DNA from 3 places in the Candidatus Accumulibacter propinquus genome. Region 2 is predicted to be linked to each of the others. Evidence: riboswitches for the same ligand, from Rfam matches in the RefSeq annotation. Region 2 holds a riboswitch; each other region holds the start of a gene.
The links. Region 2 has a riboswitch for cyclic di-GMP ahead of AC15MQ_RS03685 (beta strand repeat-containing protein). Riboswitches for the same ligand answer to the same signal wherever they lie in the genome.

Region 1 (4,208 bases), on a different contig from region 2:
ATGGCCTGCTCGGGATCACCGGGGGTTTTGTCTATCAGCTCGACTGCCTGGCCGCAACCCGCGACGGCACGGGTTATTGCGCCGGCCACATCAGTTGCGGGGGTGGCTGTGGCGGGAGCAGCGGCTGTGGCGGAGACAGCGACGGCGGCGGGTCAGGCGGCGACGGTTGTGGCGGGGGAGGGTGCGGCGGCGGTGGCGGTGACTGAAGCAGCGGCGTGCAGACCGCGTCTGTGAGCCGCAATGTTTGTCCTTTCAAGGGCTTAAAGGCATCCGCCGGTGACCGACAACTGTTCTTTGATACAGGCCGGGGCCGATCGCCTGCCACTGGTGCAAACCCGTATGTTGGTCAGCGCACAGAGCCTGCCAGCGCTTTTCATTAGCCTTGGTACTTGGCCACGACGAAATGATTCGTGGGCTTCAGAGCACGAGCCGAGTCCGGCTTGTGTATCAGCGGTACCAACCAAGCTAGGAGTTCATCATGAACAAGGATCAAGTCAAGGGCGCAGCAAAAGACCTCGGTGGGACGATTCAGGAACAGGTCGGCAAGTTGACCGGTAGCACGGAGCAGCAGGCAAAGGGTGTCAAAAATCAGGTTGAAGGCAAGCTGCAACAACATCTCGGCGACCTGAAAGAGAACGCCAGTGACGCTCGGGACGCCGTCAAGAAAGCCGTGAACCCGTAGGACAACGCGGTCTCGACTGCAAGCGCTGGCTGCCGATGGTTTGCCGGCAACTTGGCATGTTGCCGAGTTGCCGGCAAATGTTAACAAGGCTATGGTACCCATTGCCTGCGGGATGACAAGGAACAGTCAGCTGATGTAATGTGCGCTTTTGGTTCCGACCGAGAGGTTTCCCCACCATGAGCGCTCTGGACCAGGTCATCGCGGAAGTCGGGCGCGGTGAGGTCGCTTTCCCCACCCACGCCGATGTCGCCTTCCGGGTGCGTCTTGCCCTTGATGATCCGGATTTGCATCTGGGCCAGGTCGCGCAGCTTGTCCTGGCGGAACCTCTGTTGGCCGCACGGGTGGTGGCGTTAGCTAATTCGGTGGCGTTCAACCGCTGGGGGCAGCATGTAGCCGACGTGCAAAGTGCCGTAACCCGGCTGGGAACCCGCTTCGTGCGCACCCTGGCCACGGCGGTTGTGATGCGTCAGATGACCAGCGGCTTGCGCTCGCCGGACTGCCGCGCACTTTCGGAGCGGCTCTGGGAGCACACCGCACATGTGGCCGCGCTGGCCCATGTGCTGGCGCGGCGCTTTCTGCGCCCTTTGGCTGATGTGGCGCTGTTTGCCGGGATGGTCCACGAGGTGGGGGGCTTTTTTCTGATCTCACGCACCGAACTGCATCCCGACCTATTCGTGGCTGGCAGCATACTGTCGCCGGAAGTCGACAGGTTGATCGGCCAGGCTGTGCTGAAAGCGCTGGCTGTACCGCAAGAAGTTGTCGAAGCGGTGGAAATGCTCTGGGAGCCGAGGTCAGGCAGTTTTCCACCCGTTGACCTGAGTGATGTCCTTTCATTGGCGCACCGCCTGACGCCGATCCCTTCGCCGCTGCACAGTCCGGACGCTGAGGACGTGGCGGGAGACGTCCAGGCGGCACCCCTTCTGGCCGAGATACTCGAAAAATCTGGCGAGGAGATGGAGTCGCTGATAAGCGCCTTGCACTATTGAGACTATTGGTGTAGATTCTAAACAGCTAGTCTTACTGAAAAAGGCAAACCCGTCGAAAGGCGGGGACGCAAAGTCACCGGTCTACAGAAAACGGAGTTGTCGCCGCTTTCTAGGACGGCGGGACCGCCAGGCGAACAGATGCAGCATCAGGACCATGAACAGCGCTGCATCCTTGACCAGAAGCCCGTCGGTGCCCTGAGGGGCCAAACTGCCGCTCCGAGACAGTGACCTTGCGCCAACCCGCCACATTTAGCGGTTTGGCAGTGCGTGTTTTTTCAGCGCCAGCGGCAAGGAGAATCGGTGATGGCAGTCCCAGTTCCAGCAAATAACGTGATCAGGTTCCCTGAAGGGGTTCGTGGCGCGCTCGTTGATGTCGATCATCCCGGTGTCCTCACAGAGGCACGGGATCTCATGGGGTGCAAGCTCCGTGACGCCTTCAGGTCGGTGCTGCCCCGAGTCGAGGAGGAACTGCTCAGCAAAGGTGACGTCGCTTGCGGACGCGCGCAAAGGGTCCTGTTCTACCACACGGGAGAAGCGATTCACGCCAAAGCGCCGCAGCTCGAAGGCGCTTTGCTCGCCAAGTGGTCAGCACTCTTCACGCAGGCATGCCGTGCTTCGAACAAGGGCAGACGTGGTGCTGCCAGCAGCCCTCCACAAGAACTGCAATTGGTTGACTTTGGCGCCATGGACGAGGAACTGGTCGTCAAGGCCATCGCTGGCAGCCTTCGTAGTCAGTGTGACGAGGGGCTGTTTGCCATTGGGCGCCGGCTGGCGTTCTTGTCTGGAGAACCGGAAGGCAGCCTGCCCATAGAACATCTCATCGCCGAATCGCTGGGCGGTGCATTCGAGGATGCCGGGTTGGTCGGCAAGGCGAAGCTGGAAATCCTGCAACTCATGGAGCGCCACGCCGTCGATGTCTTTGGCCCGACCATTGACGATTTGAATGCTTTCTTGATTGGCCGTGGTGTGCTGCCACAGCTTTCCCGAACCTGCTCCCCGTCACCAAACCAACCGCGCAACGCGACTGACCCCGGCAAGCCTGCCGAATCTGCCGACCTCTTTGCTTTGCTGCAGGAACTCGTGCGCCCGCAGCAAGTGTCCGCAGGGACGGGCGGCGCTGGCGCTGGCTGTGGCCCTTCCACCGGCGTGTCCATGGGCGGTGCGTCGCCCGCCGGCATGGCCGTTGCCATGGAGCAGGTCATGGCCTCTCTGGATACCCTGCAGAGGGCGGTGCCGGTGCAAACGGCCGCGGCATTGATGGACAACGTCTTGCGGCAGTTCCATAGCAGTGACGCAGGCCAGAACCTCGACTATCTGCATTCCGTCACCGTGGATATCGTTGCCACCCTCTTTGACTTCATCTTCGACGACGCTTCTGTCGCCGACCCGATCAAGGCCCTGGTTGCGCGCATGCAGATTCCGGTGCTGAAGGTCGCCATGTTGGACAAGACTTTCTTTTCGAGCAAGTCGCATCCGGCGCGGCGCCTGCTGGACGGGATTTCGCGAGCGGCGGTGCGTTGCGGCCCGCAAGCGGGTCACGATAATCCCTTGTACGCGCGGGTCGCGGAAATCGTCGAACGGCTGCAGAACGAGTTCAGTCAGGATACCGAATTGTTCGATACGCTGTGCATCGAACTGGAGGCATTCCTTGAAAGCCAGGAGGCTGCAGCCGATGCCCACGCCGTCAACGCGGCGCCACTGGTTGCCGAACAGGAGCGCTACGAACTCGCGGCTGCGGCAGCCGATCACGCCCTCGTCGGCTGGCTGGCGATGCCACTGCCATCGGCGGTGACTGATCTGCTGGACAACGAATGGCGCAAACTCCTCGTTCGGCACTCTATGGACGGTGACAATGCCGCCTGGGAGGCAGCCATGGACACGGTCAGTGAACTGGTGGCGAGCGTCGACATCCCGTCGGATGTGCCAAGCCGGAAGCGGCTGGCGGCCCGCTTGCCGACCCTGGTTCGCCGCATCTGCAACGGGCTTGGCCGCCTGGAGATGGCAGATGATCGCCGCCTGGCCCTGATCGATGCGCTCTTCAGTGTGCATGCCGCGGTCCTGCGGGGTACGGCACCGCCAATCGTCACTCCACGGCCGGTGTTGCCGGTGGCAGAGCCCGTGCCGGTCAGCCTTGCCCGCGAGCAGGTCGTGCGCGGCGAAACGCAGATCGAACGAATTTCACTGGCCGGGGCCAATGAACTACCCCCTTCGCGAGACAGGGCAGACGTACTGTCGCTGGTGGGAAGCCTGCAGCGTGGCGATTGGGTCGAATTTGCGAATCCGGAATCCGGACCCTTGCGTTATCGCCTATCGTGGATTAGCCCGCAGCGAGGCATTCTGCTATTCACTACCTCGCAGTCGCCGCGTGCGATATCGGTGACCCCGAATGCCCTGGCGCTCCAGATCGAGCGCGGTGAAGCGATCCTCATGCCGCCGGAACCGATGTTCGATCGCGCCGTTAACCGCGCACTGCAAAAACTGAAGGCTGCGTAACTCTGGTCACGACTGGAGTCCGGAAGTGTTGCCGCCGGTGAGTCAAC
Region 2 (4,208 bases):
GGCTTCCACTTTTCGAATCTCGCCTGGTACGGGCTCTCCGCAGCCGCCTTCTGGTGGCTGATCAAGGAACTGATCCTGCTCTTCCGACCAGCCTGGACTGGCCAGGCCAGCGTTTTGGCGCTTTGCGGTAGCGTGCTGTTCGTCGTCCACCCCGCCCATGTCGAGGCGGCGGCCTGGGTCGCTTCCCGCAAGGACCTCATGGCCGGTGCCATTGGTTTTCTGGCGGCAGCGACACTCGCCCGTGGCCTGCGAACCGGATGGCCCTACAGGTACGGGTTGTCTGCAGCAGTGCTGCTGCTGTTGGCCTGTTTCAGCAAGGCCGCAGGGATGGCCCAGGTGCTTTTCTTGACGACGCTGATTGTCGCAGCCTGGCGACAGGATCCAGAGGTTGCCACAGAGAGGAAAATCGCGACCCTGATGCTACTATGGGTGGTTGTTGTCTTCGCCGCGATCGTGCATATGAAGGTCGCCGAGACAACCGGCATCCGCATCGAGAACCACCCCGGCGGAATGGCCGTGTTCGACCGCGCGTCGAGAATATTCAGCATGCTGGGTGGCCTGCTGCTACTTCCCCATCCCATGGGGCTCTACCACGATGTGTATCGGATGGGCGAATGGCACTGGCTGACTTCCATGGCCGGAGTGCTGCTGACACTGCTGGCTCTTGCTGTCCTCTGCGTGCGGCGTGTACTGTGGCCTCTCGGCGTCGTGCTGGCCGTCGTGCCCTGGGCTGTCTACCTGCAGCTGATACCCTTCACCACCTGGTCGATGGCCAGCGAACGTTTCCTGTTCGTTTCGGTTGGTGGCCTCGCCATCGTACTGGTCGATGTCATGGGTTGTCTGGCGCAGCCGCGCAGAATCATCGCCCTGCTGTTGATGATAAGCGTGCCGATGGCGCTGATCACCTGGAAGCGTGTAGGCGAATGGGAGCTCGGGACGACGCTGCGCGCCCTGGAGTATGAGCGACAACCCGAATTCCACAACGCCATACGAGATCAGATTTTGCCTGTCCTGTTATCGAAACAACGCTATCTGGAAGCGGAAACACTTGCCAGGCGAGTTCACCGCGGCTACGGGGCTGCTGCTTTGCTTGCACTGGTACACGCTGAAAGCGCTTTCACTGAGTGGGACAAGAGTCGTGCGGCGGGACCGCCGACCCCTGCATCCGGACTTACATACTGCTTGGCAATGACCTCCGTCCGCCACGCGTTGTCTGTAGGCTACGCGCAAATCCTGGGCGAACCCGATGTCTCCTACAATAATCTGCTACGCTCCATTGAGCGACAGACAAAGATCCGTTTCGGGTATGCGCCCGGAATCTGTGGAGCGATTCCGGCCACCTGATCCGACAAAACCGCCAATCGAAGTTTTTCATCGGTTGCTTTTGATGCAGGTCAACAACAGTCATTGATTGTCGGTTAGTCTATCAAGAGAAGATAAGAGCAAACGGAGCGAGAGCCCCGGACGCAAAACCGCAGGCCCTAACTTGAAGTTTGGAAGGGTGGCTGGGTTGCCGTAGTCCATGCACGTTCGTGCTGGCGTCTGTCACTTTCCTTTGCACCATCTTCCGAATGCCCATTCCTTGGGATTGTTCGGCTTGGCACCATGGCAGGAATTGTGAAGTCATCGACACTCCGGATATCTGAAGCAGGCATGTGTAACTTGAGCATTGGATTTGATTCGCCTATCAATCACCCTTAGAGGAGCCAAATAATAATGACAACCTATAACTTCAGCACCTTGACCAATGGTCAAACCATCACCTTCAATCCGGACGTCGACTACCTGATCTTTGACTCGCCCCTCTACCTGACGAACGAACTGCGAATCAACGAGACCGTTACCGGCCTGACCCTGGGCTATTCGGCCTTGAGCGGACCGCCGTCGCTGCCCGCCAAGACGGTAACCCTGACCGGGATGACGCTTTGGAAGCTCACCGGAGGTCCTTTGGGGAATACGGCGGCGCATGTCCAGTTCCAGAATGGTGGCCTGCTGCTCGTCGGCGACAACAGCACCGCGCACGACGACGATCTCTCGAACTTCCTGGTGGGTAGTATCAACAATGACATGTTGTTCGGGTTGGGAGGCAATGACACGCTCAATGGCGGCGCCGGCAGTGACGTGATGGTCGGCGGCGACGGCAACGACACCTACGTCGTGGACAATCTCGGCGATGTCGTCAGCGAAGCCGCGACCGCCCTGGGTGGGATCGACGCGGTACAGGCGAGTATCAGCCACACGCTGGCTACCGGTGTCGAAAACCTGCAACTGCTGACCACTTCCAGCATCAATGGCACCGGCAACACCCTGGCCAACCGCCTGACCGGCAATGCCGGCAACAACCTCCTCGATGGCATGGCCGGCGCCGACACCATGACCGGCGGCGACGGCAACGACACCTATATCGTCGAGAGCTCTGGCGACACGGTCATCGAGACCAACAACAGCGCCACCCAGATCGACACCGTGCGGACCTTCATCAGCTACACGCTGGGAGCGAACGTCGAGAACCTTGAAATCGTTGGGACAGCCACAACCCCACCGATCATCAGCGCTATCGGCAACACGCTGGCCAACACGCTTACCGGCAACTTCCGCGACAACTTCCTCGACGGCAGGACCGGCGCCGACACCATGATCGGTGGCGACGGCGACGATACCTACGTCGTGGACGACGTAGGCGACACGGTCAGCGAAGCCAGCTCCAGCTTCACCCAGGTCGATACGGTGCAATCCTTCATCGGTAATTACACGCTGACGGCGAACGTCGAAAACCTCAGACTGATGGGTTCGGCCAACCTCAACGGCACGGGCAACGCAATCGACAACCAGATCTTCGCCAACAGCGGCGACAACATCCTCGACGGCGGTGGCAACCCGGTCAGCGGCGGCGGCAACCCCGTCGCCTACCTGTACGGCAGCATCAGCGCCGGCGTCACCCATTTCGGTCTGATCCAGGGTGGGGGAGACACCGCGTCCTACCTTTACGGTGCCACGAGCGGGGTCACCGTCAGTCTGGCCGTCGTCGGCCCTCAGGATACCGAAGGTTCCGGCATCGATACGCTGAGCAACTTCGAGAACCTGGTCGGCAGCGCCTACGATGATAACCTGACCGGTAATGCCGGCAACAATGTGCTGGTGGGCGGCTATGGCGGAGGAGACATGCTGACCGGGGGCGACGGAAACGACACCTATATCGTCGTCGGTAGCGAAACGGTCATCGAGACCAATGCCGCCACTTCGCAGATCGATACCGTACTCTCGGTCGTCAATTACCGGCTCGGCGCCAACGTCGAGAACCTGACGCTGATGGACTACACCGTCTTCGGCACCCTCATCTCTGGCTCTGGCGGCTCCCCGGCGATCAACGGCACCGGCAACGCACTCAACAACGTCCTCAAGGGTAATGCGGCGGCCAACGTCCTCGACGGGAGAACCGGCGTCGACAGCATGACCGGCGGTGGCGGCAACGACACCTACATCGTCGAGAATCTTGCCGACGTGGTCGACGAAACCCTTAGCGGAGGGATCGACACTGTCAAGGCGCTGGTCAACTATACGCTGGGGACGAACGTCGAGAACCTGCAACTGATGGGAACGGCGGGTCTCTCCGGTACCGGCAACACACTCGACAATATCATCTGGGCCAACCGTGGCGCGAACCTGCTCGATGGCGGTGCTGGTGGCGACACGCTCTCCTACGAGTTCGGCGCCAGCGCCGGCGTCACCGTCGATCTGGGCCTCGCCACTGCCCAGAACACCGTCGGTTCGGGTCTCGATACGCTGATCAACTTCGAGAATCTGACCGGCAGCAGCTTCGGCGATCTCCTCTCCGGCAACGCCAACAAAAACATCCTCGACGGCGGGCTCGGCAGCGACACCGTTTCCTACGCGTCCGCCACGGCGATGGTCAAGGTCAACCTCGGCGGTCTGACGACGACCGGCACCGGCACGATCGGTGCTGTCATCGACACCCTGCTCAACTTCGAAAACGTCACCGGGAGCAATTTCAACGACATTCTCATCGGCACCGTCGGCAACAACGTCTTCAATGGTGGCAGTGGTGGCCTGGACACCGTCTCGTACGAGTACATTCTCGCCACGAGTGGCCTCTCGCCGATCGGCGTCATCGTCAACCTGAGCCTGACGACGGCCCAGAATACAGGGGTCAGCGGATTCGACACGCTGCTCGGCATCGAGAACCTGAC
Region 3 (4,208 bases), on a different contig from region 2:
CCTGCTGCTCGACCAGGACACGCTGGATGTGTTCCCATTCGAGCCGATCGATCGACAGGGGCGAGCCCGTAACCGGGATCGCCGAGTCGCCGCCGCTGCTCTTGTTGAGCGCCGCGACGATTTCGTCGGCGTCGCACGGTTTGGCCAGGTAGTGGACGGCGCCGAGCTTGATCGCCTCGATGGCGGTGGCGATGCTGGCGTAGCCGGTGAGCATGACGATGCGCGTGTTCGGGTCGAGTTCCAGCAGTTTCTCGATCAATACCAGCCCCGACTGGCCGGGCATCCTGAGGTCGACGACGGCGTACTCCGGCGACTGTGCCTGTGCCTTGACGATGGCTGCCGCGACCGTGGCGGCAACGCTCACGGCATAGCCGCGTCGATCCAGCGCACGCGCGAGAACGCGTCGGAAAGCGTCGTCGTCGTCGACCAGGAGCAGCGTCGAGCGTTCGTCATCGGCTGCTTGCGGGTTTCGTCCAGGCATCTTGATCACGCTTTCAGGCGGTTCAGGGGGAGGGTGACGCGGGTGCAGGCGCCGCCCTGCGGGTCACTGCGGTTGAACAGTTCAACCTGGCCACCGCAGCGCTCGATGGTGGCGTTGCTGAGAAACAGTCCGATGCCGATGCCGCCGGCCTGGTCGTGCGCCGCGCGCTTGCTGCTGAAAAACGCCTGGCCAAGACGCAGCGCCGCTTCTCCCCCGATCCCTGGGCCGCGATCGAAAATCTCGATGCGACAGCTGTCGCTGTCCCAGGACGCCGAAAACCGGAGCGCTTCCGGGTTCGCCGCGTGCGCATCGGCGGCATTGTCGAGCAGATTGAGGAGCGCCTGTTCGAGCGTGCGCTCGGCGGTGACCAGCGGGGGGGGTTGCTCGCCTTGCAGCGTAACGCTGATCCGGGCATGCGGGCGGATGACCTGCCAGTCGTCGAGCAGACGCTGCAGATAGTCGTCGAGTGCCAGCGAGCGCAGACTTTCGTCACGGCCCTGTCCAGTCGATGCGAGGATCTGCGAGATCGTTTGCTTGCAGCGGTCGACCTGTTCTCGCAACAGCAGCAGGTCCTCCTGCAATTCGGCGTCATCGCCGTGTTGCAGTTCGAGTTCGTGGATCACCACGGCCATCGTCGCCAGCGGCGTGCCCAACTGGTGCGCCGCGCCGGCGGCGAGCGTTCCGAGCGAGAGAATCTGTTCGTTGCGCAGTGCCGCTTCGCGGGCAGCGGCGAGTTCGCGCTCACGGTTCTTGAGCGTCGCCGCCATGCGCGTCAGGAAGAAGGCCACGACGCCGAGGCTGATCACGAAGTTGAGCCACATCCCCAGAACATGCAGCGCAAAGCCGCTGCCGTGCGCGGCGTGTGTGTGGGTGCCGCCGGTAGCGCGGGCAAGCAGGGCGTCGAACTGCGCCAGGTCACCCTGCGGTGGTGGTAGTGGCAGGTTCCAGAACATCAGGAAAGTGTAGGCGAAGAGGGTGAGTCCCGCCATCGCCCAGGCGTGTCGGGCCGGCAGCATCGCCGCGGCCAGGGTTGGCGGCAGCAGGAACAGCGAGACGAAAGGGTTGGCCGGGCCGCCGGCAAAATACAGCAGCACGGCGAGGATCGCGACATCGATCGCCATATGGGCGAACACCTCGTTCGCGGTGGGCGGGCCACCCTTGTCGATCCACCATTGCGTGACGAGATTGACGGCTGCGAGCACGGCAATGGCGGCGATCATCGGTACCCCATCGAGGGGAATTTTCAGCCACGCGAGTGCGAGCACCAGCACTACGGCCTGCGTCAGCACTTCGATCCGGCGCAGCGTGACCAGCCGCCGCAGCGGATTCGCCGTGGACGAAAGAACAACGGGTGCGTGCGTCTGATGGACCCGAAACATGCGCTGCAGCATTGCCTGACAGTGATCGAAGCGCCGAATTCTACGCCCTGTGCGTCGCGGTGATGAGGGCTGCGGCAATTGGTCGCGCCTCCAGCTAGCCCTGTCCGCGATCGGAATGTGACGGAAGTCGCACATCGCCGGTCGGTTCTCCTCATATACTTCCGGCACGAGTTGAATAGCAAACGGGGCGAAAGCCCCGGACGCAAAGCTGCAGGCCCTAACCTGAAGTCGAGGAGGGTGGCTGGGTTGCCTCATGGCAAGACGTTCGTTCTGACGTCGAATGCCTCCCTGTCTGCATGCGTGCGTCTCGTGCGAGCGCGCGGCCGGTCCCTTGCGGGCGCGCCGTGTCAAACATATCAGCGGGAGCGCGTGATGAGCAAGACCATCCTGATTGTTGACGACTCTGCCTCGATGCGGCAGGTCGTCAAGATGGCGCTGAAGGGTGCCGGATTTGAAGTAATCGAAGCCTGCGACGGACGGGACGCGCTGAGCAAGCTGGGTGGACAGAAGATCCACCTGGTGATCAGCGACGTGAACATGCCGAACCTGGATGGTATCAGCTTCGTCAGGGAAATGAAGAAGCAGCCCGCCTACCGGTTCGTGCCGGTGATCATGCTCACCACCGAAGGCAACGAAGAAAAAAAGAAAGCGGGCCAGGAAGCCGGCGCCAGAGCCTGGGTGGTCAAGCCCTTCCAGCCGCAGCAGATGCTCGCGGCGGTATCCCGACTGTTGATGATCTGAAGCCGCGATGAGCCTCGCCCGCGCACGCCACGGCCAGACCGCGCGGCTGACCCTCACCGGCGAACTCACCATCTACAGCGTCGCCGAAACCAAGGCCGGACTGGCCGACGCCATGCGCAACGCCGACGACCTCGAAGTCGACCTCGCCGGCATCACCGAAATCGACACCGCCGGACTGCAACTGATGCTCCTCGCCAAACGCCATCCCGGCAAGAACGTCCGCTTCATCAACCACCCCGCGAGTGTCCTGCGCCTGATCGACCTCGCCCATCTCGGCAGCGTGCTCGGCGACCCCCTGTACCTCCCCGCCAGCGAACCGGCCGCGCGCACCCCATGAACGACACCGCCAGTGACCTCAGCGCCGACCTCGCCCAGGCCCTCGGCACCTTCATGGACGAGGCCGCCGAACTCCTCGCCGAAATGGAAGCGATCCTGCTGCGTGCCGAAGCCGGCCGCTGCCGCGAAGACGACCTCAACGCCCTGTTTCGCTGCGCGCACACCATCAAAGGCTCCGGCGGACTGTTCGGCCTCGACGCCGTCGTCCGCTTCACGCACGTCGTCGAAAACGTCCTCGACCGCCTGCGCAACGGCCAACTCCAGTTCGACAGCGAACTGATCAGCCTGCTCCTCGACTGCCAGGACCACATCGCCCAACTGATCGCCGCCGTCGCCGAACACACCACCGCCCCCCTCGCCGGCAGCGACCCCCTGCTCGCCCGCCTGCAAAGCGTCCTCGGCAACGGCGCCGGCCCGCTCCGCGTCGGCACCGACCCGTCGCCCGCCGGCGAAGTCAGCGCCAGCGGCGGCGGCGCGTTCGGCGCCGACCACTGGCATATCTCGCTGCGCCCCGGCAAACAGGTCCTGCAGGACGGCATGGACCCGCTCGCCTTCATCCACTACCTGAGCCAGTACGGCCAACTGCTGCACGTCGAAACCCTCACCAGCGGCCTGCCCGAGTTCGCCGCCGCAGATCCCGAACTCTGCCACCTCGGATTCGAAATCGCCCTCGCCAGCCAGGCCAGCAAGGCCGAAATCGAAGGCGTCTTCGATTTCCTCCGGGAAGGCTCGCAGATCCACATCCTCCCCCCGCAGAGCCAGATTGCCGAGTACCTCGCGCTCATCGAAGCCCACCACCACGACGACGTCGAACGCATCGGCGAAATGCTCGTCGCCTGCGGATCGATCACCGCCCACGAACTGACCACCGCACTGGCCGCGCAGCCACACCAGGCCCCGCGGCGCCTCGGCGAGATCCTCGTCGAACAAGCGGCGCCTGTCCCGCCGCGGCCGACAAACAACAGCGCGCCGAAGCCAGGCGCAGCAGCGACGCGCGCCTCGTCAAAGTCCCCGCAGACCGCCTGGACGCCCTGATCGACCGCGTCGGCGAACTGGTCATCGCCGGCGTCGGCACCCACCTGCAGGTCAGCCGCCTGCAACGGCCCGACCTCCAGGAATCGGCCGAAACCCTGCTCTCGCTCGTCCAGGACATCCGCGACATGACCCTGCGCCTGCGCATGGTCGCCATCGGCGAAGTCTTCGCCCGCTTTCCGCGCGTCGTTCGCGACCTCTCCCGGGAATTGGGCAAGGACATCGAACTCGCCATCCGC

Region 1: linked by a shared signal. The riboswitch ahead of AC15MQ_RS14925 (DUF1631 family protein) and the one ahead of AC15MQ_RS03685 (beta strand repeat-containing protein) in region 2 are both predicted to bind cyclic di-GMP.
Region 3: linked by a shared signal. The riboswitch ahead of AC15MQ_RS18940 (response regulator) and the one ahead of AC15MQ_RS03685 (beta strand repeat-containing protein) in region 2 are both predicted to bind cyclic di-GMP.

Annotation. Positions count from the first base shown of each region.
Region 1 is NZ_JBSEHC010000003.1:1,978,138-1,982,345, forward strand. It holds gene AC15MQ_RS14905 (glycine-rich domain-containing protein) at 1-206, shown strand, start outside; gene AC15MQ_RS14910 (CsbD family protein) at 479-682, shown strand; gene AC15MQ_RS14915 (HDOD domain-containing protein) at 859-1,668, shown strand; cyclic di-GMP riboswitch class I at 1,701-1,799, shown strand; gene AC15MQ_RS14920 (hypothetical protein) at 1,918-2,049, opposite strand; gene AC15MQ_RS14925 (DUF1631 family protein) at 2,080-4,161, shown strand.
Region 2 is NZ_JBSEHC010000002.1:251,445-255,652, reverse strand. It holds gene AC15MQ_RS03690 (hypothetical protein) at 1-1,344, shown strand, start outside; cyclic di-GMP riboswitch class I at 1,432-1,518, shown strand; gene AC15MQ_RS03685 (beta strand repeat-containing protein) at 1,717-4,208, shown strand, end outside.
Region 3 is NZ_JBSEHC010000006.1:136,952-141,159, forward strand. It holds gene AC15MQ_RS18930 (response regulator transcription factor) at 1-481, opposite strand, end outside; gene AC15MQ_RS18935 (ATP-binding protein) at 487-1,860, opposite strand; cyclic di-GMP riboswitch class I at 2,028-2,114, shown strand; gene AC15MQ_RS18940 (response regulator) at 2,233-2,601, shown strand; gene AC15MQ_RS18945 (STAS domain-containing protein) at 2,609-2,938, shown strand; gene AC15MQ_RS18950 (Hpt domain-containing protein) at 2,935-3,972, shown strand; partial or broken gene AC15MQ_RS18955 (hypothetical protein) at 3,990-4,043, shown strand; gene AC15MQ_RS18960 (chemotaxis protein CheA) at 4,098-4,208, shown strand, end outside.